One region of the Ensifer sp. ENS09 genome, then DNA from elsewhere that is predicted to be linked to it. Evidence: predicted binding sites of a transcription regulator. Region 1 holds the regulator's gene; each other region holds the start of a gene.
What was found. The regulator LexA, encoded in region 1, represses DNA repair genes until DNA is damaged. The targets are predictions, from matches to a motif close to TGTTCNNNNTGTGTTCNG.
Positions count from the first base shown of each region.

Region 2: the regulator LexA is predicted to act here: its motif matches at 3,191-3,208, upstream of dnaE (DNA polymerase III subunit alpha).
Region 3: the regulator LexA is predicted to act here: its motif matches at 3,535-3,552, upstream of recA (recombinase RecA).

Region 1 is NZ_JACVBP010000001.1:294,300-306,482, forward strand. It holds gene IB267_RS01520 (cysteine synthase A) at 1-227, opposite strand, end outside; gene IB267_RS01525 (SDR family oxidoreductase) at 535-1,374, shown strand; gene IB267_RS01530 (SMR family transporter) at 1,362-1,688, opposite strand; gene IB267_RS01535 (SMR family transporter) at 1,675-2,046, opposite strand; gene IB267_RS01540 (cyclopropane-fatty-acyl-phospholipid synthase family protein) at 2,125-3,378, opposite strand; gene IB267_RS01545 (deoxyribodipyrimidine photo-lyase) at 3,464-4,927, opposite strand; tRNA gene IB267_RS01550 (tRNA-Asn) at 5,026-5,100, opposite strand; gene IB267_RS01555 (hypothetical protein) at 5,260-5,553, shown strand; gene IB267_RS01560 (thermonuclease family protein) at 5,775-6,509, shown strand; tRNA gene IB267_RS01565 (tRNA-Cys) at 6,662-6,735, shown strand; gene IB267_RS01570 (hypothetical protein) at 6,945-7,277, shown strand; gene lexA (transcriptional repressor LexA) at 7,368-8,090, opposite strand; gene IB267_RS01580 (hypothetical protein) at 8,328-8,624, opposite strand; gene IB267_RS01585 (hypothetical protein) at 8,853-9,581, shown strand; gene IB267_RS01590 (hypothetical protein) at 9,700-10,302, shown strand; tRNA gene IB267_RS01595 (tRNA-Ala) at 10,451-10,526, opposite strand; partial or broken gene IB267_RS01600 (ethanolamine ammonia-lyase light chain EutC) at 10,748-11,185, shown strand; gene IB267_RS01605 (GNAT family N-acetyltransferase) at 11,322-11,753, opposite strand; gene IB267_RS01610 (vitamin B12-dependent ribonucleotide reductase) at 11,893-12,183, opposite strand, start outside.
Region 2 is NZ_JACVBP010000002.1:72,112-78,396, forward strand. It holds gene dnaE (DNA polymerase III subunit alpha) at 1-2,926, opposite strand, end outside; gene IB267_RS08520 (hypothetical protein) at 3,345-3,920, shown strand; gene IB267_RS08525 (DUF5680 domain-containing protein) at 4,001-4,468, shown strand; gene IB267_RS08530 (lipoprotein-releasing ABC transporter permease subunit) at 4,637-5,947, opposite strand; gene IB267_RS08535 (hypothetical protein) at 5,967-6,173, opposite strand.
Region 3 is NZ_JACVBP010000001.1:449,128-455,412, forward strand. It holds gene alaS (alanine--tRNA ligase) at 1-2,156, opposite strand, end outside; gene recA (recombinase RecA) at 2,388-3,476, opposite strand; gene IB267_RS02290 (carbohydrate kinase family protein) at 3,796-4,743, shown strand; gene IB267_RS02295 (pseudouridine-5'-phosphate glycosidase) at 4,775-5,704, shown strand; gene cckA (cell cycle histidine kinase CckA) at 5,812-6,285, opposite strand, start outside.

The sequences.
Region 1 (12,183 bases):
CCGGTGTTGCCGGCCGTGCCTTCGACGATGACGCCGCCCGGCCGCAACTGCCCGGTGCGTTCCGCATGGCGGATGATCGAAAGGGCCGCCCGGTCCTTCACCGATTGTCCGGGGTTCAGAAACTCGGCCTTGCCGAGGATCGTGCAGCCTGTCGCGTCGGAAACGGATTTCAGCCGGATCAGGGGCGTGTTTCCGATTGCTTCGAGCACGGACGGGAGAATGGCCATTTTCAGAACCTCGTGTTTGAGGACAGGCACCGCGGCAAGGCGGCACGTACCAGGTAAAAACGAATGGCGGCCAGCGAATATCGACAACGTTCCGGTACCGCCGAAATGTTGGCGTGTTTTCGGCTCAGCCTGCACTTCAGGCAAGAAATAGCGTTTCGCCGTCGCTCTGTCCCGAACAAAAATCGTCTCCAGGGACTGCGAGAGCCGGCGGCAAGGAGCGCTGCCGCGAAGAAGGGCCGGGCAAGTCATTTTTCGCCCACAGAAGGAGATGCGTACGTGTTTCCCGGCGCGTGCCGAGGAGTGAGTGATGAGTATTCAATCTACGAAATCGGAACAGAAACTGGCTTGGGTAACGGGCGCAAGCTCGGGAACCGGGCGGGCACTGGCGCTTGCGCTGGTGCGCGAAGGTTACTCCGTCGTCGTGACGGCGAGAAACCACGACAGGCTCGTGGATCTGCAGCATGAAGCGGCAAGTGAAGGGCGGATCACCGTGCTCGACGGCGATGTCACCGACCCCGCCGACATGGAGCGGGTGATGGCGGCGATCGAATACGATCACGGGCATCTTTCGCTCGTGGTGCTGAACGCCGGGGTCGCGCTGCCGGTGCGGGGAGGCGAGCTTCACCGCGAGGCCTTCGAGAAGAGCTTTGCCGTCAACCTCAACGGCGTCGTCAACTGTCTCTTGCCGGCGGTGGAGCATATGAAGGCGCAGGGGTACGGACACATCGCCATCGTCTCGTCGGTCGCCGGCTATGGCGGATTGCCGACCAGTGCCGCCTATGGCGCCACCAAGGCCGCGCTGATCAATATGGCTGAAAGCCTGAAGTTCGATCTCGACCGGCTCGGCATCCGGCTGCAGATCATCAGTCCCGGCTTCGTCGATACGCCCGGGACCGCACATATCCGATTTCTGAGACCGGCGCCGGTGACCAGCGAGGAGGCGGCAAGGCGTATCGTCGCCGGCCTGAAGTCGCGACGGTTCGAGATTGCCTTTCCGCGCCGCTTTGCCTACGCGATGAAGCTCATGGACCTGCTGCCCTACAGCCTCTATTTCCGCGTATTGAACTGGCTGACCTGCAGCAAGGCGGAGGCCATGGAAGGCAAGAAGCACGCCGGACCCGGCGGGCACCCGCGTCAGGCGGTGTGAAGCACCAGCACCGCGCCGAAGATGAGAGCCAGTCCGACCCAGCCGATCGGCTTCAGCTTCTGGCCGAACAGGAAACGGCCACAAATAGCCGTTCCGAAGATCCCGGTTGCGCCAAGCACGGCATAGGCAATGGCGAGCTCCATGCCCTTGGTGGCTTCCGCCAGGAAGGCAAAGGCGGCGAGCACCAGCAGGATCGAGAGGATGCCCCAGCCACGGCGGGCGAACCCCTCCGATTTCGTCGATGCAAGGTTGGCCCCAATATCGAGGATGCCGGCCACGACCGCGAGAACGAAGTAGATGCTAGGCGCGCTCATCGGCGGCTCCTTCGTTCATCGCGTCGTCCTCTTCGTGGTACTCGCCGGCATTGACGAGCAGGATGCCGACGATCGCCATCGAAAGTCCGAGCATTTCGCGTCCGGTCAGCACATGGCCGAACACGAAAACCGAAACCAGTGTGATGATGGCGACGCCCGAACCTTCCCAGATCGCGTAGGCGACGCCCACCGATATCGTCTTCACGGCCTTCGCCAGGAAGACGTAGGAGAGCGCGATCGAGACATACATGACGATGTGGCCGAGGTAGGAGCCGCTTTCGGAAGCGGCCTTCATCACCGTCAGGCCCACCACTTCAGTCGCGATGGCGAGCGCGAGGAAAAACCATGCAAGACGCATGCTGTACCTTTGAACAGAAACTTGGATCGACCGCCTATTAAGCGCTACGGGTGACGCGGTAAAGACGCGGCGTACGCTTCACTCGAAGACGATCTGCCGGACATCGATGTTGCGGGCGCGGAACCCAGCCTCGCAATAGTAGAAGTAGAACTCCCACAGCCGCTTGAATCGCAGGTCGAAGCCGAGCGGCTCAATCCTGCTCCAGACCGCCCAGAACCGCTCCCGCCATTCGCCGAGCGTGCGGGCATAGTCGACCCCGAAGCCGAAGTCGTTGATCATCCGCAGGCCGACATTGCGGCCAAGCTCGACCAGATGCTCGCGCGTCGGCAGCATGCCGCCCGGGAAGACGTATTTCTGGATGAAATCCGGATTGGAGCGATACTCCTCATAGGATTCGGGCTTGATCGTGATGATCTGCAGTCCGGCCTTGCCGCCGGGTTTCAGGCACCGCTTCAGCTGCGAGAAATAGGTTGCCCAGAATTTTTCGCCGACGGCCTCGAACATCTCGATGGAGACGATGCGGTCATAGGCGCCTCTTTCCTCGCGATAGTCCTGGAACTTCAGTTCGACACGGTCGGCAAGGCCGGCCCGCTGCATGCGTTCGCGCGCGAAGGCCAGTTGCTCGCGGCTGATCGTCAGCCCGGTGACCTTGCAGCCGATTTCCGCCGCCGCGAATTCGGCAAAACCGCCCCAGCCGCAGCCGATCTCGAGCACGTGGTCGCCGGCACGCAGATTCGTCGCCTCGGCCAGCGCGCGGTACTTGGCTTTCTGCGCCGAGCGGAGATCATTGGCGCCGGTGGCGTAGAGCGCGGACGAATAGGTCATGCTCGGATCGAGCCATTCGCTGTAAAACGCATTGCCGAGGTCGTAGTGGGCCTGGATGTTGCGGCGGGCACCGGAGCGGGTATTGGCATTGCGCCAGTGCAGGAACTTGTCGAAGAGGCGCAGAAGCCCGCGCGCGCGGTTCGGAAAGTTGTTGCCGATTTCGGCGTTGACGAGGAAGAGTTCGAGAAAGGCGCCGACATCGGGACTGTCCCAGTCGCCGTCGATGTAGCTTTCCGCGGCCCCGATGGTGCCGCCTGAAATGGCGCGCTGGGGCAGGTTCCAGTTGTTGAGATTGAGGATGGCGCTGGGGCCGGCCCTGGCGCCTTTGATCACCAGCCGGCGGCCATCTGGCGTGGCGAGCATCAGCGTTCCCACCTGAAGGTGCACCAGCGCGCCAAGCACCATGCGCGCCTTGAGCGGAAAATCCCGCACGACCGTTGCCAGGTTGTCGGAAGATAGCTCCACGGCATCGGCTAATGCAGCAAAATCGGCTTCCAGATTACGCATACACCACCCCCTCAGCTGTTGCATCCGTAAGGTGAGCCTAGCCGCAATCGGGCGAGACGCCAACTGAGGAATTCTACCGGAGGCTCTATGGGCCTTCGGAATCTCCCGGCGCGCTTGTGATCTGCCGGAAAGCCGCCAGTGCCCGGTCCCGCGCAACGGCATGGTCGACCATCGGTTTGGGGTAGGTCGTGCCAAGTTCGATGCCGGCTTCCGCAAGGGCTGCGGGTGGGGCTGCGAAGGGGCGATGGACATAGCGCGGGGAAAGGCGCTCGAGTTCCGGCACGAAGCGCTTCACATAGAGACCGTCGGGGTCGAATTTTTCGCCCTGGATCAGCGGGTTGAAGATCCGGAAGAACGGTGCGGCGTCCGCGCCCGATCCGGCGACCCATTGCCAGCTTGCGCCATTGTTGGCCGGATCCGCGTCGACCAGCGTGTCGCGAAACCAAGCTTCTCCCCTGCGCCAGTCGACGAGCAGGTCCTTGATGAGAAAGGAGGCGACGATCATGCGGACGCGATTGTGCATGTAGCCGTGACGCCACAGCTGGCGCATGCCGGCATCGACGATCGGGTATCCGGTGAGCCCCTTGGTCCAGGTGGTGAAATCGTCGTCGTCGTTCAGCCAGTGGAAGCGGTCGAATCGACGGTCGAGGTTGCGGCGGGGGAGCTCAGGATAATGAAACAGCAGATGGTAGGAGAATTCGCGCCAGGCGAGCTCCTTGCGGAAGGTGGCAGCCCCTTCGCCGCTGTCGGCCTGGGGGCCCGCTGCCGCGTGCCAGGCCTGCGCCGGCGAGATTTCGCCAAACGCCAGATGGGGTGAGAGCAGGGATGTGCCATCCGCGTCGGGGAAGTCGCGGCGACGTTTGTAGGCGTCGAGCTTTTCGTCGATGAATTCTTCGAGGCGGGCGGAGGCACCGTCTTCGCCCGGCGTCCACACCTCGCCGAATGTTGCTGCCCAGTCCGGCTTCGTCGGCAACAGCGACCAGTCGTCGAGGCGCTCCGATCGCGGCCAGGTTTCCGGTGCTGCAACATGGTGCGGCCGGTCGATCGGCGGTGCCGGCTCGTTTTTCAGCACGAGCGCGCGCCAGAACGGCGTGAACACGCGGTAGGGGCCGCCGGTGGTCGTCAGCAGCCGCATGGGCTCGTGCAGTAACTGCCCAGCAAAACTCTCGGCGGTGATGCCCCGTTCTGCCAGCGCCTTCTTGAGCGCGGTATCCGTGGCGATGCCGCTCGGGTCGTAGCGACGGTTCCAGTAGATGCGCTCCGCGCCGCTTGCGCGCGCGATCTCGACGATCACGTCCAGCGGCGTGCCTGATCGAAGAACGAGGCTTGAAGTGCGCTCGGCAAGACTTGCGCCCAAAGCTTCAAGCGAATGGTGCAGCCACCACTCCTGAGCCGCGCCAAGCGGGCCGTTGCCGCTGTCGGCGGGTTCGCGAATATAGAGGGGAATGACCGCGGCTTCGCCGGCAGCGGCCGAAAGAGCGCGATTGTCGGCCAGGCGAAGATCCTTGCGGAACCAGACGATGATGGGCGGCGCCGCGGCCTTTGTCATGGAGAACCATCAGGAGGTTGGGGATTGATCACCTATGGAACATAGGCGCAAAATGAAAAAGAGCCATTCGCATCGCTGCAAATGGCTCTTTTAGAAAGTGGCTCCCCGGGCCGGATTCGAACCGGCGACCTGTCGATTAACAGTCGAATGCTCTACCGCTGAGCTACCAGGGATCATCCGCGCCGCTGTTGTGCTGTGCGCTTCAGAAGTGAGGCTGCTAATACGCATGCTTTTCTGATTTGCCAAGCGCTTTTTTCAAAAAAAATGACAAGTTCCGTTGCGAGGCTGTGGAGAAGTCCCCAATTGTGGGAAAACACGCCGGATAGGGAATGATGAATAAAAACAGGAAGCAGATGCATTTCGGCATTGATCCGCAGACACGACAGATCGTGCTGGGCAAATGGCGCATAGCGCTGCCCGACTCTCCGCTCTTGCGCATCCTGCTGGGTTCGCTGCTGGTGTTCTGCGGTTTTCTAGGCTTCTTGCCCGTGCTGGGCTTCTGGATGATACCGCTGGGCCTGATCGTGCTTTCCCACGACATTCCCTCGGTTCGCCGCCGTCGTCGTCGCCTGGCCGTCTGGTGGGCGCGATGGCGCGGGAAGACCAATTCCTCGAAGGGTTCCTGAGCCGGGCGCAGAATTATCGATCTTGTTGTCGAGGGCAGGGTGGTCGGCGGTTTCGAAACCTCGCGGCCGCCCCGCATCAATTCCGAATCTCTCAACAAGGGCCGTGGCCGCGCAGGCGAATGACCGGTTCGTCGCCGTCTTCCCTTCTGTTGGGGTGCCCTCGAAAACTTTTCGGCAACGCATCAAACGCATAATGCGGTCTCGAATCAGGATGGGGACCGATGGCCAAAGCCACTACGAAACGTCGACGCCGCAGTTCGGGCAGAAGCAGCAGCAAGCAGGGCGGCATGGCGCCATGGTATCTGGCCGCAGCGCTCACCCTTGGCGGCGTCATGGCCTATGACCATCGCGCCGAGTTGCGGCACTGGCCCGTGGTTTCCGATGTCGTGGCATTTGCGTCGCGAACGGAAACGAAGCCGAAGCCTCCGCGTGCCGTTCCTGAAGCGCAGGAGCGCGTCGCGCATCAGGCGGACAGGCACAAGCCGAATCCGAAGCCCGACCCGGTCACCAAGGTCGCTCTGGCCGCACCCGTGCCGTCGGTGAATGTCGGGGTCACGCCGCCTACCCCTGTCGTGCGGCCGAATGAAGAGGTGAAGACGGCGTCCATCCGCACCGACCAGTTCTATTTCTGTGGCATTCGCAACGACAACTGCGTGATCGATGGCGCCACTTTCGTCTTTCATGGCGAGACGATCCGCGTCGCCGACGTCGACGCGCCGCGAATCCGCCAGGCAAGCTGCGACAAGGAGCGTTCGCGCGGCTTCTACGCCAAGCAGCGCCTGCGAGAGCTGCTGAACGCGGGCGACTTCAAGCTGGTTTCGGCAGGCGGGCGATCAGACGCCAAGGCCGGCGAAAAACTGCGCCTGGTTACCCGTGGCGATCAATCTCTTGGACGCGTGCTTGTCTCCGAGGGGCTCGTGCGCCCGTGGGATGGACGCCCGACGCCCTGGTGCTGAGATCAACTGGGAGCCGATCGGCGGACATCGGCGATCGTTCTGTGGAAAGTATCTATCCAACAAATCGACGGCGCGTTTTTCAGAAAATGCCTCTTGCGGTTTTTCTGCAATCATTCTAAATCCGCGCCAACGCTTGGTTATCCGAGCTGTGAGGCCTCGTGGCGGAGTGGTGACGCAGAGGACTGCAAATCCTTGTACCCCGGTTCAATTCCGGGCGAGGCCTCCAATATTTTCACCTCGTTTAAATTGGTTCGACGTTCTGCCCTGGGGCAGCGCGGGTCGTTTCGCGACCCCACGTCCGCGCAAGCCACGTCTCCTATGCCTCCGTCGGATCTTATCGCTTCGGTGAAATCGGTAGAGGGGGAACGATGACTCCGCTGAGATCAGCCGCATCGGTAGCGTCCGTCAACATTAAGAACGGAGGCAATGGCATCAATGAAAAAGAGACTGATCCTGACGGCGTTGGCGTGTATTGCGGCGACCGCTATTGAGGCGCACGCGGACGACCTGGTTTTCCAGCTGAAGAACAACACCAGCGTGGTCCTGACGAACTTTTATACGTCGCCGGTCGGCGTCAATGAGTGGGAAGACGATGTTTTCGGTCGGCAGGTCCTGAACCCTGGCGAGAGCATGGAGATCACCATTGCCGACGGGCGGGACGTCTGCAAATACGACATGCGATTCGAATTCGAGGAGGGCTCGGCCCTCGATACGACCGAGGACACGCAGGATCTCTGCGAGCTCGGCGAATATACGATCCACGAATAGGCGATCTGGATTTCAGGTCACCCGAAATGGAAAGAGCCTCGCCAATTTCCTTGGCGAGGCTCTTTTTTGATTCGGCGTTCTGCCTGGAATTCAATGGTAGCGGCGGATCAGCCCGACGAGCTTGCCCTGGATCTTCACGCGATCTGGTCCGAAGATGCGCGTCTCGTAGGCGGGGTTGGCGGCTTCGAGCGCAATCGACGCGCCCTTGCGACGAAAGCGCTTCAGCGTCGCTTCCTCGTCGTCCACGAGCGCCACGATGATGTCGCCGGGATTGGCCGAGTTGCCGTTGCGGATGATCACCGTGTCGCCGTCGAAGATGCCGGCCTCGATCATCGAATCGCCCTTCACTTCAAGGGCGTAATGTTCGCCGCTGCCGATCATGTCGAGCGGCACGGTGATGTCATGGGTGTTGTTCTGGATCGCCGAGATCGGAACGCCTGCAGCGATGCGCCCCATCACCGGGACGGAAACGGACGTGCTTTCGGCAACCGGGGCGGGCTTCGGCGCAGCAGGAGCGGCCGCCGGCGGCTTTCCAAGGCTGCCTTCGATCACGCTCGGCGAGAAGCCCCTGCGCGGCTGCTGCTGGCCGGCGGCGTAGGCTTCCGGAAGCTTGATGACTTCGAGCGCGCGCGCCCGGTTCGGCAGCCGGCGAATGAAGCCGCGTTCTTCGAGCGCGGTGATCAAACGGTGGATGCCAGACTTCGACGCCAGGTCGAGCGCATCCTTCATTTCATCGAATGACGGCGGTACGCCCGACTCCTTCATGCGTTCGTGAATGAACAGAAGCAATTCCTGTTGCTTGCGGGTCAGCATGGCACGTCGCTCCAGAGGCGTGAAACAAATCAAGAACAGACACTATCTGTTCCATATGTGTTCCGCAAGTGCCTAAAATTCCGTGAATTCAGGCGATTGGCCGCTTCTGCGGGTGCCGATCGGTCACTTTTGCGGGAGCAGGGCGCTTATCGGCGACGGTTGCGTGCCAAAATCGCGCCGGATGACGCCAGTCGCGCAGCTGATTCGAGCGAATCACGGGGCTCTATGAGGAGAGATTTAGGTCGCTTGCGAGGTCGAGCAGGCGTCCTCGAACTCCTTCACCGTCTCTGCGCTGTTGTCTTCCGGCAGCACCGCGTCGGCGGCGTCGGTCGCGACGGGCGTGTCGCCGTCATAAACGAAGGACTGGATGTAGAACGCCAGTGCGCCCTTCCACACGTTGCGTCCATCGATCTGATGGCACGGCACGGCCCGTTCGAAATCGGTCTGGAGTTCATCCACCGTCGCGGCGCTGAGCTTGACGTCAGGCATATTGGGCGATGCGACTATCGAAGCGAGAAGCAGGGCGGCAAGCACGGGAATCGTCCACTTGATGAAGGGGTGGCACTACATGGTGGGAAACGATGTGAACCGTGCTTTCGTTCCGAAGTCCAGCAAGCATGGCGATCACTCTGCCGTGTTCAACAGCTCTTTGCCTGCAGGCTGTGTCCGATTTGCGCCAGCCGCTCCACCTCGAGTTCATCTTGACCGTTCCTCTTGCGACGCGCGAAGAACGCACCGGCAGTATCGGCTCTAGGGTCGGGGGTGGGGGATGCGCAAAAATCCCTGCGAGGAAGGGGCTTCACCGTCTCGACAGGAGGTCAAAAAAAGATAACTTTGCGTGGAAAGTGGGGTAATTGCATGCGTAGATTGTCGTTGGTGGTGCTCGGTCTGTTGCTCACGGCCGGAGCGGCGTCTGCTGAAGATGGGCGTTCGAACATCTGGAAGCGGATCAACGCCTGGACGGTGGGTTCCGATCCATCCCTGGGAGGCTCGTGTTACGCCGCGACGAGCTATGATGCAGGCGCAATCCTTCGTATCGGCTTTTATCCGCGGGGGTCGGCGAACCTGGCGTTTCTTTCGATCGGCAATGCCGAGTGGAAATCCATCGAGCCGCAGCGGGAATATGACGTCGCCTTGCAGCTCGACCGGGGTCGCCAGTGGCCGGCCGTTGCATTCGGCGTCGATCTTACCGGCGCCAAGGCCCTCGTCGTGAACTTTTCCAACACCGACTTCTTTACCGAATTCGTTCGCAAGAACACGTTGGCGCTGGCCTTCGAGGGACGCGTCGTCGCGAGCCTCAGCCTGCGCGATTCGATGAAGGCGGTGAGCGAGATGTTCAAATGTCAGGAGGCGGTTAGCGCCTTGATCCCGAACGGCGGGCAGGGGGCAGCGAACGATCCCTTTGCCGGCGCCGGTGGCACTGGCCCGAACAACGATCCCTTTGCCGGTGGCGGCCAGACCAAGTCGTCGAAAGATCCTTTCGCCATGTGATGGGCGCGTCCGCTTTCCGCAGAGAGGTGAATATTCCTAAAATGTTGCTGGTATCGGGCTCGGTACCCTCGACAGCGGCGCGGGTACCTATCAAAATGCGGGCAAACGGGGGTTTTGCATGCGTAGATTGCTGGTCGGATTGGTAAGCTGTCTGATCGCCGCGGGATCGGCCGCGGCCGAGGAGTCCGAAATCATCAAGTGGAAGGACGTCGACGGTTGGACCGTTGCATCCGACACCTCGATGGAGGGCTCCTGCTTCATATCGTCGGAATTCGACGGCGGCGTCACCTTGCGGCTCGGGTTCTATCCCAAGGGCTCCGAGTCGCCGCTCTACATGAGCTTTGCCAGCGACGACTGGCGGTCGCTCGAGGTCGGCAAGGAATACGACCTGACGTTCCGCTTCGACAAGACCGAGCCCTGGAGCGCTTCGGCGACCGCTGCTGGCGATGCGAGCGGAAAGTTTCTGTTCGTGAACGTCACCGACGCCGAGTTCCTGACGGGCTTCGTGCGCAAGCGGGGCCTGGCCATCGCGTTCGAAGATCGCGTGATCGCCAATCTCAGCCTGCGCGGCACTGGCCCCGCGGCCGAAGAGCTGATGAAGTGCCAGAAGGCAGTCGACGAGATCATCGCCGACGAAGGCCGCAAGTCCAAGGAGAAGAAGGCGGATCCGTTCAATGCACCGAGCGAGAAACGCTCGGCACGGGATCCGTTCAGCCTCTGAAAACAGGGGCGCGTGAGCGGGCGTTGTTGCGCGAAGGCCGGGCGGTGGCCGGGACGAGTGGTATCCCCAGAGTAACGCGAACTTGCGATCTGCTTACAAATCAGCCGCTGATCCAGTGCTTCGGCAATTGGCTCAATTCTGTTTGCCTTGGTGGAGCCGAAGGGAGTCGAACCCTCGACCTCCGCAGTGCGATTGCGGCGCTCTCCCAACTGAGCTACGGCCCCGTGCCATCCAGTCAACACGACGGCCGCCAAGCCTGTCAATAGACGCGCGCCAGCACGCACGCTCGAACGTCGTTGCCCGATCCGGCTAGGCGAAGTGCGGCGTCGTTCTCTGAACCGCTTGCGCACTCCACCCATTGTCGAACTCTGCCGGCGGGTTTACCCTGCAACCGGACGATGGCGCTCCGTGAGCCTCGTTGAAGTGTCGGCGGTACACGCCAACCGTCATTTCAGATGGTTTGAACGCCAAGGCCATCATGGATGAGGGCCATCTTTCGCCCTATCTGGAGGAAATGCGCAGGTTGCTCGGCGATGCCGGCGTCTCGGTGAGTGACAAGAACATCCTGGTGACCAGCGGCAGAGTGCGGGCCGGCTACAGGATCGGCGAGACGTTGTTTGCCGAGGCCGATCCCAGCACGTTTCGAGGAATTCTCCACATCATCGGCGAGCGGCCCGGGACCATGCACCATGCCTACTCCGTGTACATCACCGTCGCCAAAGGAAAGCGCTGGGCGGAGAAGGACATCGATCACGACATGACGAAGCTGGTCAGCAACGTCGCCGATACCGCACTTGCACCTAAAGAAGCGGCCAAGGAAAGCTTGACCATTATCCGGGAGATCATCGGCAAGGACGTCAACAGCAGCCGGCGATTCGGGTGACCCTAAACGCGTTGTAGGGCAACAAGGCACTCGCTGTCCGGCGGCGTCGGCGGTCGTGAATCGTGTCGCCGCCGCATGCTGCTGCTTTCGGAGGGCAGAAAACGCGGTTGCTTCTTCGGAGCGTGACTTTCCGACGTCAGAACCGCTTCTTCAGAAAGTAGCGCGCAATCGCCCCTTCACCGCCTTCGAGTTCACCAAAGAACTCGAAGCCGAGCTTTTCATAGAAGGGCCGGGCCTGGAATTCGAAGGTGTCGAGCCAAAGGCCGACATAGCCGCGCTGGCGCGCGATCTTCTCCGCTTCCTCGATCAGGCGTCGGCCAAGGCCTTGGCCGCGGTATTCATCGGGAACGGCGAGGTAACGGATAAAGGCCCAGCCATATCCATCCGTCGCATAGAGCCCACCCGTCGCGACTTTCGTCTCCGGATCGCGAAGGACGATGGCAAAACCGGGCAGATCGGCCATGCCGCTATGGGCATGGTTGTAGGCATCCAGCGGCGCAACGATGCCGCTGAGGTCCTCCCGGTTCGGGTCTTCGAGAATAATGTCGATGATCGGAACAGGCTTCAAGGGAACCCAATCAAATGGTGGCTCGGTCTGTATATTCGCGTTTTGTTCTATAAAGCACTCCAACCCGAGGAAAACCTCGGGTTGGCAATGATCGTGGCCTTCGTTCAGTCGTCGTCGTCAAAGGCGACGACGACGTGGCTCAGCTGCAGCCGCTCGTTGCGCCGCAGGTGTCGCACTTCTCGCAGGTGCCGTTGCGCACCATCGTGAAGTTCTGGCACTCGGTGCACATGTTGCCGGTGTAGCCCTGCATGATCGAGCGGGCGCGGCGTTCGGCTTCCACCTTCTTGGCATCCGACTTGGCCGATGCCGCTTCGGCGGCTGCCTTGTCGGAGAAGAGGGCGGTGACTTCCTGCTCGACTTCGTCGGCGATCTCTTCTGCCAGTTCCGCAGCCCGCTCTTCATAGTCGCGCTTGAAAGCGACGATTTCCGA
Region 2 (6,285 bases), on a different contig from region 1:
AGAGATAGAAGCCAAGCACCTGGAACTCACGGTGCAGCTTTTCCGAGGCGAGCCACGGGGTGTAGGTCGGAAGCGAAATGCGCTCCGGCCCGGTGGCGGCACCAGCGCCGAACATATCGCTCTGCCCGCTCGTCTTGTTTTCCTGGGCACGCTGAGCAAATCCGAGAATGCGATCGAGCCCGCCGACCAGTTCCGCCCGGTCATAGCCGAAGCAATCGAAGGCGCCGGCGGCAATCAGGCTTTCAAAGACCCGGCGGTTGAGAAGCTTGGGGTCGATCCGCAGGCAGAAGTCTTCGAGGCTTGCAAAGGCCTTGTCGCCGCGAACCTCGACGATGTGCTCGACGGCCGATTCGCCGACGCCCTTGATCGCTGCAAGCGAGTAGTAGATGCGGCTCTCGCCCGTCTGGAAATGCCGGAACGAGGTCTGCACCGACGGCGCGATCACCTCGATGCCCAGGCGCTTGGCATCCTGGCGGAAGTCGTTGACCTTTTCGGTGTTCGACATGTCGAGCGTCATCGACGCCGCCAGGAACTCCACCGGATAGTGCGCCTTCATATAGGCGGTCTGATAGGACACGATCGCGTAGGCTGCCGCATGCGACTTGTTGAAGCCGTAGTTGGCGAACTTGGCGAGCAGGTCGAAGATCAGGTCGGCCTGCGGCTTCGACACCTCGTTCTTGACGGCGCCGTCGACGAAACGGGCGCGCTGCTTGTCCATCTCCTCCTTGATCTTCTTACCCATGGCGCGGCGCAGAAGGTCGGCCTCGCCGAGCGAGTAGCCAGAGAGCACCTGGGCGATCTGCATCACCTGCTCCTGGTAAACGATAACGCCCTGGGTTTCCTTGAGCAGGTGGTCGATCTTCGGGTGGATCGACTCGACCTCCTCCTCACCATGCTTGCGGGCGTTATAGACCGGGATGTTCTCCATCGGGCCCGGGCGATAAAGCGCCACCAGCGCGATGATGTCCTCGATGCAGTCGGGGCGCATACCGATCAGCGCCTTGCGCATGCCGGCACTTTCCACCTGGAACACACCGACCGTTTCGCCGCGCGACAGCATCTCGTAGGTCTTCGGATCGTCGAGCGGGATGCTCGCCAGATCGACCTCGATGCCGCGCTGCTTCACGAAATCGACGGCGACCTTCAGGACGGTCAGCGTCTTCAGGCCGAGGAAGTCGAACTTGACGAGACCGGCCTGCTCGACCCACTTCATGTTGAACTGGGTGACCGGCATGTCGGAACGCGGATCGCGATACATCGGCACCAGCTGCGACAGCGGCCGGTCGCCGATCACGATGCCGGCGGCGTGGGTCGAGGCGTGGCGGTAGAGGCCCTCGATCTTCTGGGCGATATCGAGCAGGCGGGCGACCACCGGCTCCTTCTCGGCCTCTTCCTGCAGGCGCGGCTCTTCCTCGATCGCCTTGGAAAGCGGCGTCGGGTTGGCCGGGTTGTTGGGCACCAGCTTGCAGATCTTGTCGACCTGCCCATAGGGCATTTCCAGCACGCGGCCGACGTCGCGCAAGGCGGCACGCGCCTGCAGCGAACCGAAGGTGATGATCTGCGCCACCTGCTCGCGGCCATATTTGCGCTGCACGTAGCGGATCACCTCTTCGCGCCGGTCCTGGCAGAAGTCGATGTCGAAGTCGGGCATCGAGACGCGCTCGGGATTGAGGAAGCGTTCGAACAGCAGCGAGAAGCGCATCGGATCGACGTCGGTAATCGTCAGCGCATAGGCGACGAGCGAGCCGGCGCCCGAGCCGCGGCCCGGCCCGACAGGGATGTCGTGCTGCTTGGCCCATTTTATGAAGTCGGCAACGATCAGGAAGTAGCCGGGGAACTTCATGCGCTCGATGACGCTGAGTTCGAAGGCCAGGCGCTCGCGGTATTCCTCTTGGGTGTAGCCGGGCGCCATGCCGAGCCTCGCGAGGCGATCTTCGAGGCCCTCCTCCGCCTGGCGACGCAACTCGTCCGACTCGGCGCGCTCGGCCTCCTCCGGATCCGCCGTCGCGCCGGTAAAGCGCGGCAGGATCGGCCCACGGGTCTTCAGCATGAAGGAGCAGCGCCGGGCGATCTCGAGCGTGTTTTCCAGCGCCTCGGGCAGGTCAGCAAACAGCGCCGCCATTTCCTTGCGGCTCTTGAGATAATGGTCCGGCGTCAGGCGGAAGCGGCTGTCGTCCGAAACCATGGCATTGTGCGCGACCGCCATCAGGGCGTCATGCGCCTCGTAGTCGGAAGGCGACGGGAAGAAGGCCTCGTTGGTGGCGACAAGCGGAATGTCGAACTTGTAGGCAAGCTCGATCATCCGGCTTTCGTGCCGCCGGTCGTAGCCACCATGCCGCTGCAGCTCGATATAGAGCCGATCGCCGAAGAGGTCATGCAGGGCTTCGAGGCGCGCTTCGGCGAGCGCCGTCGAGCTCGTCTTCATGGCGACATCCACCGGACCGCCGGATGCGCCGGTCAGCGCAATCAGGCCTTCGGTGCCGCACTCGGCAAGCCAGGAGCGGGTGATGCGCGTCGCCTGGCTGCCCTCGCCGCTGAGATAGGCGCGGCTGACGAGATCGACGAGGCGCGTATAGCCGTCATCGGTCGCCGCGATGAGCACGATCGACGGCAGCTTGGCAAGCTGGTGCCCATGGCCGCGTCGATCCCCCTCGGTCTCGTCTTCCATGTCAATTGACAGCTGGCAGCCGGTGATCGGCTGCAGCCCGTCACCGGCTGCCTTCTGCGAGAATTCCAGCGCTGCGAAAAGATTGTTGGTGTCGGCGATCCCGATCGCCGGCTGGTTATCGGCGACCGCCTTGCCGATGACCTTCTTCAGCGGCAGGGCGCCTTCGAGCAAGGAGAAGGCAGAGTGGACGCGCAGATGCACGAATTGCGGATCCGTGCCGAGCGCCTCACTCGATGCTGCCTTGCTGTCGTCTGCCATTGTCGCACCCTGATTCCTGTCCACTCGGAAGGATATCCCGTTTATCACCCGCCATGTCCAGATTCCCCTGGCATGTCGTCCCCCTTATTCAATGGGGATGAGGCGCTTTGCGGAGGTGCTTGAGAGAAAATATCGACGCCCGCCTTCAGAGGCCGAGCGCGATGAAAGAGATGCTTGCGATGAACAGGCTCATCGACGCGAAGGCGGCGAGGTCACGAACAAAATCAGTCATAACATGGCTCCTTTTCCGTTATGTTTTTACTTTGTTCCATTTTTGTTCACGCGTCAAGCAATACACAGGCGTTCTGTTCACGATGGTTAATACGGCGCGTGAATGCAGGTTAACCGGCGGGCAAGCCGCTTGAGGAAAGTGCCGCGCCCGCATATCAAGGGGAACAACCACGCGGAGCGCTCCGACATGCTTGCACGCCTGATTCTCCCCTCGCTGCTACTGCTACTTCCTGCCGTTGCCTCGGCGGCCGACGCAATCGACCCCGCCCGTATCGTCTCTGCGGCGACCGGCGACTGGGACAAGGACGGTTCTTCCGATCTCGCGCTGATCGTGCGACCGGCCGAAGGCAGCGACGAGGACAACGGCGTCCTTCTCTACCTCACCGGCGACAACGGCGCGCTGGCATTGAAATCGGCCATTCCGAACAAGGTCTGGGGTCAGTTCGAACTCGTCGGCCAAGCGCCCTCGATCGAAGCGCTGCCGAGCGGCTCGCTGCTCATCACCAGTCACAACGATGCCATCGGGCGTGACCGCTGGGAACAGAAGCTGACGGTCGCCTATCGCAACTTCGACTTCGTCGTGGCGGGCTACACCTACTCGTCCTACGATACGCTCGATCCCGATAACACCGCGCAATGCGACCTCAATGTGCTGACTGGCAAGGGCAAATCCAACGACAAGCCAGTCGAAACCAAGGGCGAGCTCGTCCTCCTCAAGGACTGGACCGACGATCGCGGGCAGAAGGCTTGCGGCCTGCAATAATTGGCTGAATGTTCCCTATTCGTTCTTTACAACCTCGACGGATCGCTGCATCCTCTTGCGCGAACGTATGAGGAACAATCATGGCCGCGCTCGAACCACTCAAAGAATTCATCGTCGAAGCGAAATCAAACACCTATGTCGGCGGCGGCGGGCGGCGCTCGTCGTCACGCCCGGGTTCCCGCGATATCGGCTATGAACGGGATCGCTGGCGCTACGTCGACAGCTATTTCGGCGGGACCGATTTCGCAGGCCAGGAGACCGTTTGGCAGGATGATCGGCCGCAGTGGGCAATGAACTACTTCGGCCGGATCATCCGTCCTGACCTCATCAACGGCGAAAAGGCAGGCGTCGTCATCAAGGCGGCACTTCAGGCGATGTACCGCGACAAGCGGCATTTCCTCGGCGGCACGGAGTTCCGGCATGCCCATGGCTACTATATCGACAACAGCCGCGGCGATACCGCTCATTTTTCCGGGCACGAGGTCATCTTCGTCGATGGCGAGGAAGCCTATGAGCTCGACTATCGCGGCGGCCTGATCAGGCCATAGGGCAAGACCCTACAGCATGTGGCGCGGGAGCGAGCAACGGTCTGCGACGCGGAAAGATCGCGGCGCGCTTTCGGCGCGCTGTGCGGTGGAAGCGCTTGTGACGGTGGTGCTCGCTCGTCGCAAGCGCGCGGTCATTCAAGAGATACCGTTGTCGGTCGTGGGGTCGGGTCAATCGTAACGCAAAGCCTGCACCGGATCGAGGCGCGAGGCGCGCCAGGCCGGAAAGATCGTGGCGAGGAAGGAAAGGGTCAGCGCCATGACGATGACAAGCGCGGTCTCATGGGCGTTCATGTCGGCCGGAAGCTGGTTCAAGAAATAGAGTTCCGGGCTGAATATCGTCGTCCCGGAGATCCAGGAAAAGAACTGCCGTATGGATTCGATGTTGAGGCAGACGACGACGCCGAGCGCCACGCCCGCGACCGTTCCGGCGACACCGATTGCAGCACCCGTCATGAAGAAAATGCGCATCACCGCGCCTGAGGTTGCGCCCATTGTTCTCAGGATCGCGATATCGCTGCCCTTGTCCTTCACCAGCATGATCAGGCCGGAGATGATGTTGAGCGCCGCGACCAGAACGATCAACGACAGGATCATGAACATCACGTTGCTCTGGACCTCGAGCGTCGAGAGGAAGGTCCTGTTGCGGTCGCGCCAGTCGGTGATGAAGATCTGCCGGCCGGCCGCATCCTCGATCGGCTGGCGCAGCTCGTCGATGGCTTCAGGACGCTCGACGAAGATCTCGATCGACTGGACCAGTCCTTCGGCGTTGAAGAACAGCTGCGCTTCCTCAAGCGGCATGAAGAGGATCGTCGCGTCATACTCCGACATGCCGATCTCGTAGATCGCCGAGACGGTGTAGGCCTTGACGCGCGGGTTCATGCCGAGCGGCGTAACGTCGCCATTGGGCGAGGTCAGCGTGATCGTGCCGCCGACCTGAATGCCGAGCTGCTCGGCCATGCGCGAACCGATCGCGACACCTGTGCCGGCGGCAAAGCCGGCGAGATCGCCGGACTGGATATGGTCGGAAACCGACTTCATCTTGCTCAAGTCGTCGGCGCGGATACCGCGTACCAGAGCACCCGTCGAACTGTCTCCGACGCCCTTAGCCAGAACCTGCCCCTCGAGCATCGGGATCGCCATTGTGACACCCTTGACGCCCGAAAACTTCGTCGCCAGTTCCGGATAGTTGTTCAGCGGGCCATCGATCGGCTGAACGATCATATGGCCGTTGATGCCGAGAATGCGGGCGATGAGCTCCGTGCGAAAGCCGTTCATCACGGCCATCACGATGATCAGCGTTGCAACGCCGAGCATGATGCCGATGAAGGAGAGGCCGGCGATGACGGAGATGAAAGCTTCCTTGCGCCTGGAGCGCAGGTAACGCCACGCCACCATGCGCTCGAAGGCGGAGAAGGGTCGGCTGGAGGACTTTTCAGGCTGCGTTGCGGCCTGCACCTGATCTTGCACCACGGCGGTCATCCTGCCTTCCCTTGCCTCATCACTTCGCCGCGATCAGCTTGTCGATCGCAGCCTCGACGGTCAGCGTCTCGTGGTCCTCTATTTCGACCTCGCCATTGGCAATCGAACGCGAACCAACGATCACGTGAACCGGCACAGCGCCCGCTCGCAAGAGGTATCGCCGACTAGATTGCGCGGCGATGACGTCGAGACCCGCCATGTGCAGCGGGATCAGGGACGGTTTCATCTCTTCCGCCTGCACCATAGCGGTGCCGGGCGACTGCTGGCAGCGGACTGGCTGAGGAACAGCCACGTGGGAAAGCGCACGTGGCATTTCAACGGAACAGTGGTTTCCCGCA
Region 3 (6,285 bases), 150 kb from region 1:
TCGTTCAGATAAGCGCGTGCCGCTTCACCGGTCAGCGCCTCGAGGCGACGAACGCCGGCGCCGACGGCGCTTTCCGAGACGACGCGCACCAGGCCGATGTCACCGGTGGCAGACACGTGCGTGCCGCCGCAGAGTTCGACGGAGTAAGCGCGGTTGGCCTTGGAGCCGTGGATGCCGCGGCCCATCGAGACAACGCGAACCTCATCGCCGTACTTCTCGCCGAAGAGTGCCATAGCACCTTCGGCAATCGCATCATCGACGCTCATCAGGCGCGTGGTCACCGGCGAGTTCTGCACGATGATCTCGTTGGCCATTTCTTCGACGATCTTCAGCTCGTCGGCCGTCATCGGCTTCGGGTGGGAAACGTCGAAGCGCAGGCGCTCGGGCGCCACCAGCGAGCCCTTCTGGGCCACATGGGTGCCGAGCACTTCGCGCAGCGCCTCGTGCAGGAGGTGCGTTGCCGAATGGTTGGCGCGCAGGCGCGAGCGGCGCGCATGATCGACGTCGAGCTGGGCGGCGTCGCCGGTCTTGACCGTGCCTTCGGCGACGGTCGCGAAGTGGACAAAGAGCCCCTCGCCGCGCTTCTGCGTATCGGTCACGGTGAGCTTGCCGCCCTCGACGGTGATCGTGCCGGTATCGCCCATCTGGCCACCCGATTCGCCGTAGAACGGCGTCTGGTTCAGGATAACCTGGACGGTGTCGCCCTTGGCAGCCGAGGCGACGACGGCGCCGTCACGCACGATCGCCTGGATCACGCCTTCGGCGGTCTCTGTGTCGTAGCCGAGGAAGTCGGTCGCGCCGTGCTTTTCCTTAAGCTCGAACCAGATGGTTTCAGTCGCAGCTTCGCCGGAACCGGCCCAGTTGGCGCGGGCTTCAGCCTTCTGGCGTTCCATAGCGGCCGAGAAAGCGTCGGTATCGACGGTGATGCCCTTGGCGCGCAGTGCGTCCTGGGTCAGGTCGAGCGGGAAGCCGTAGGTATCGTAGAGTTTGAAGGCGGTTTCGCCGTTGAACTGGTCGCCTTCCGACAGATCAGCAGAGGCGTCGGACAAGAGGTTGAGGCCGCGCTCCAGCGTCTTGCGGAAGCGGGTCTCCTCGAGCTTCAGCGTCTCGGAGATCAGCGCTTCGGCGCGCACCAACTCCGGATAGGCGCGGCCCATCTGGCCAACGAGTGCCGGCAAGAGCTTCCACATCAACGGATCCTGCGCGCCGAGCAGCTGCGCATGGCGCATGGCGCGGCGCATGATACGGCGAAGCACGTAGCCGCGGCCTTCGTTCGACGGCAGCACGCCGTCCGCGATCAGGAAGGCGGACGAACGCAGGTGGTCGGCAATGACGCGGTGGCTGGCACGACGGTCGCCTTCGGCCTTGACGCCGGTTGCTTCTTCAGAAGCGGCGATCAGCGCGCGGAACAGGTCGATGTCGTAGTTGTCGTGCTCGCCCTGGAGAACGGCGGCGAGACGCTCGAGGCCCATGCCGGTGTCGATCGACGGACGCGGCAGATTGACCCGCTCTTCCTTGGTGATCTGCTCGTACTGCATGAAGACGAGGTTCCAGATCTCGATGAAGCGGTCGCCGTCTTCATCGGCCGAACCCGGAGGTCCGCCCCAGATGTGGTCGCCGTGGTCGTAGAAGATTTCCGAGCACGGGCCGCAGGGGCCGGTATCGCCCATCGCCCAGAAATTGTCGCTGGTCGGAATGCGAATGATGCGGTCGTCGGAGAAGCCGGCGATCTTCTTCCAGAGATCGAAGGCCTCATCGTCGGTGTGGTAGACCGTGACCAGCAGGCGCTTGGCGTCGAGGCCGTATTCCTTGGTGATCAGGTTCCAGGCGAGCTCGATCGCGCGCTCCTTGAAGTAATCGCCGAAGGAGAAGTTGCCGAGCATCTCGAAGAAAGTGTGGTGGCGTGCGGTGTAGCCGACATTGTCGAGGTCGTTGTGCTTGCCGCCGGCGCGAACGCACTTCTGCGCCGTCACGGCCGTCGAATAGGGACGCTGCTCCAGGCCGGTGAAGACGTTCTTGAACTGCACCATGCCGGCATTGGTGAACATCAATGTCGGATCATTGCGCGGCACCAACGGGCTCGACGACACGACCTCGTGACCGTTCCTGCGGAAATAGTCGAGAAAGGTCGACCGGATTTCATTCACGCCGCTCATCTTGCGTCCTATTCTTAAGCACCGATTCCGGCCCGGGTCCGGCCCACGCCGCGCCACTAAGCCATTGTCCCTAAACCCTGCAGCCGCCCTTGGTGACCACACCCTCCAACGCGCTGGGTCGCCGGAACCAAAGGCTTTTATCGCTCACATATCCGACTGTCCAGACGCCAGCAAAAAACCGGCCGCCCATGGGGCGACCGGTTCCTGGGTAAGCTCAGTGGACCGAGCGGCTTATGCTTCCGGCGGTTCGTCGCCGTCGTCCGCTTCCGGACCGCCATTCTCGAGGAACCGGTCGGCGATCAGGCCGGCGTTCTGGCGCAGCGCCGTCTCGATCTCGCGTGCGAGATCCGGATTGTCGCGCAGGAACGTCTTGGCGTTCTCGCGGCCCTGGCCGAGACGCTGGCTGTTGTAGGAGAACCAGGCGCCCGACTTCTCGACTATGCCGGCCTTGACGCCGAGGTCGACCAGTTCGCCGGTCTTCGATACGCCCTCTCCATACATGATGTCGAATTCGACCTGCTTGAAGGGAGGCGCCATCTTGTTCTTGACGACCTTGACGCGGGTCTGGTTGCCGACCACCTCTTCGCGCTCCTTGACCGAGCCGATGCGGCGGATGTCGAGGCGAACCGAGGCGTAGAACTTCAGCGCGTTGCCGCCGGTGGTGGTTTCGGGCGAACCGAACATCACGCCGATCTTCATGCGGATCTGGTTGATGAAGATGACCATGCAGTTCGACTTGGAGATCGAGGCGGTCAGCTTGCGCAGCGCCTGGCTCATCAGGCGGGCCTGCATGCCCGGCAGGCTGTCGCCCATTTCGCCCTCGATTTCAGCGCGCGGCACGAGCGCTGCAACGGAGTCGACGACGAGAACGTCGATCGCGCCGGAGCGCACCAGCGTGTCGGTGATTTCGAGCGCCTGCTCGCCGGTATCGGGCTGCGAGATCAGCAGGTTTTCAAGATCGACGCCGAGCTTGCGAGCGTAGACCGGGTCGAGCGCGTGTTCTGCGTCGACGAAGGCGCAGATGCCGCCCTTCTTCTGAGCTTCCGCAACCGTCTGCAGCGCCAGCGTCGTCTTACCCGAGCTTTCCGGGCCGTAAATTTCAACGATGCGGCCCTTCGGCAGGCCGCCAATGCCGAGCGCGATGTCGAGGCTGAGAGAGCCGGTCGAAACCGTCTCGATCTCAATGATGCTGTCCTTCCCACCGAGCTTCATGATCGATCCCTTGCCGAACGACCGTTCGATCTGGGAAAGTGCCGCTTCAAGTGCCTTGCTTTTATCCACCGATTTGTCCTCTACGAGCCGCAAAGAGTTTTGTGCCATTTGGTCCACCTTTAGGTTATTGAAGCTACCGAGGCAATGAAGCCGCCGCAGGAGTTTTTGTACATGTTTTGTTCCGTATTTGCAAGAGCGCGACAACACATTGAAAAACAATAGCTATCCACCATGCGTTCGATTCTTGTTCACGGAACGAAACCGGAGTTTTCGAATGTTGGCGCCAGCGCTTCGAACCTGCCCAGCAAGGCCCGGCCGATTCGTTGGCGCATGACCCTCCGGACGGGTCGGGCGCGTGGCGCTCCGCGATGCGGCATCGCAGGATGCCAACAGATATTCGGCCGATCGGCCAAGCAGAGGAACATTCATGACGCAAGCTGAGATCGTCGTTTTCGGTGGCGCGCATATCGACAGGCGCGGCCGTATATCGGGAACGACTGCGCCCGGATCGAGCAATCCGGGAAGCTGGTTCGAAGAAGCGGGCGGCGGTGGTTTCAATGCCGCGCGCAACATGGCGCGGCTTGGCCACAGCGTGCGCATGATCAGCACCCGCGGCGGCGATGCGGCCGGCGAGATGGTGACCGCAGCCGCGGCCGCCGCCGGCGTCATCGACAGCCCCCTCACCTTTCTCGACCGCCAGACGCCGAGCTATACGGCGATCCTCGAAAACGACGGCAATCTGGTGATTGCGCTTGCCGACATGGAGCTCTATCGGCTGTTCTCGCCGCGGCAGTTGCAGCGGCGCGCGCTGCGCGAGGTCATTGCCACGAGCCAGCTCGTTCTGACCGACGCCAACCTGCCCGAAGAAACCATTGCCGCACTTGCCCAGTCAGCTGCCGGCAACGGCCGCCTCGTCGCCGGCATCGCCGTTTCGCCGGCCAAGGTCATCCGCTACCGGCCGTGCCTCTCGCATCTCTCGTTCCTGTTCATGAACGAATCCGAGGCCCGGGCACTGACCGGCAAGGAGGCAGCCGAGGCGGATGAGTGGCCGTCGTTGCTGAGAAACGTCGGCCTTACGGGTGGCGTCGTCACACGCGGTGGCCGTGCCGTCGTCGCCTTCGACGGCGAAAACACCTGCGTTGCCGTTCCGCCAGCCCTTCCCGCCCTTGCCGACGTCACCGGCGCCGGCGACGCGCTCGCCTCCGGATTCCTCTCGGCGCGCCTTGGCGGCCACGCCATCAACGCGTGCCTGCGGCACGGCATCGCAGCCGCTCAAATCACCTTGCGCTCTCCCTTGGCCGCATCCGAAGACATGTCCGCGGCCAATCTCGAACAGGCGCTGGCCCTTGTGCCCGTGCCCCAAATGCTGTCATGACATTTGCCAGCAGAACTCCCAAGGAAAGACCATGACCAAACCCGCTTCCCCCTTCCTGCCGATGGAATATTCCGACGAGGTAGCAGCCGCCAAGGCGCGTGGCGCGCCGATCGTGGCGCTGGAGTCGACCATCATCACCCATGGCATGCCCTACCCGGGCAACCTGAACATGGCCCGCAGCGTTGAAGCGATCATCCGCGAGCAGGGTGCCGTGCCGGCGACCATCGCGGTCATCCATGGCCTACTGCATATCGGCCTTGACGACGCCAAGCTCGAAGAACTGGCGAAGACCCAGGGCGCGATGAAGGTCTCGCGCGCCGACCTCGCCTTCGCGATCGCCGAGCGCCGCACCGGCGCGACGACCGTTGCCGCGACGATGATCGCTGCCGCCCGCGCCGGCATCCGGGTCTTTGCGACCGGCGGCATCGGCGGTGTGCACCGTGGCGCCGAGCTCTCCTTCGACATCTCGGCCGACCTCGACGAGCTCGCTCGCACCGGCGTCATCGTCGTCTGCGCCGGCGCCAAGGCGATCCTCGACATCCCGAAGACGCTCGAAGTGCTCGAAACGCGCGGCGTTCCTGTCGTCACCTATGACAGCGAAATCTTCCCGGCCTTCTGGTCGCGCGACAGCGGCCTCAAGAGCCCGCTGATGCTGAACAGCCCGGCGGCGATCGCCAACTTCCAGACCATGCGCGAGCAGCTCGGCGTCGAAGGCGGCATGCTGGTCGCCAATCCGGTTCCGGAAGCTGCCGAGATCCCGCGCGAAGAGATGGAAATCTACATCGCCCGCGCGCTCGACAACGCCGAGAACGACGAGATCACCGGCAAGGCGGTCACGCCCTATCTGCTGAGCAACCTCTTCGAAATGACCGAGGGCCGCAGCCTCGAGACCAACATTGCGCTGGTCGAGAATAATGCCCGGCTTGCCGGCGAGATCGCGGTGGCGTTGAACGCGAAGTAATCTCGGACAGTCTTCGACAAACAGAAAAGCCCGGCGATCATTTCGCCGGGCTTTTTCGTGTCCGGAGTTCACCGGGATTACTCAAAAGAGGTTTAGACCGACCAGGCTTAGGAATCGAGCATCTCGCGCACGGCGACGGCCAGTTGCTTCAGCGAGAACGGCTTCGGCAGGAAGCCGAACTTGGCGTCCGCCGGCAGGTTGCGGGCAAAGGCGTCTTCGGCATAGCCCGAGACGAAGATGAACTTCAGGTCCGGATACTTCTTCCTGAGTTCGGTCAGAAGCGTCGGTCCGTCCATTTCCGGCATCACCACGTCGGATACCACGATATCGACGGCGCCGTTGAGCTCGTCCATGATGTCGAGCGCCTCGACGCCGGAGCCGGCCTCATAGACGGTGTATCCGCGCGTTTCCAGCATGCGCTTGCCGCCGCGGCGAACGGCCTCCTCGTCCTCGACGAGCAGCACGACTGCCGAATCGCCGGTGAGATCGGTCGGCTCCTCGTTCTTGACCACGGGAGCCGCTATCGTCTGCACCACCGGCGCAGCAACGGTTCCGGTGCCTGCCTGCACGGGCTCCTCGGG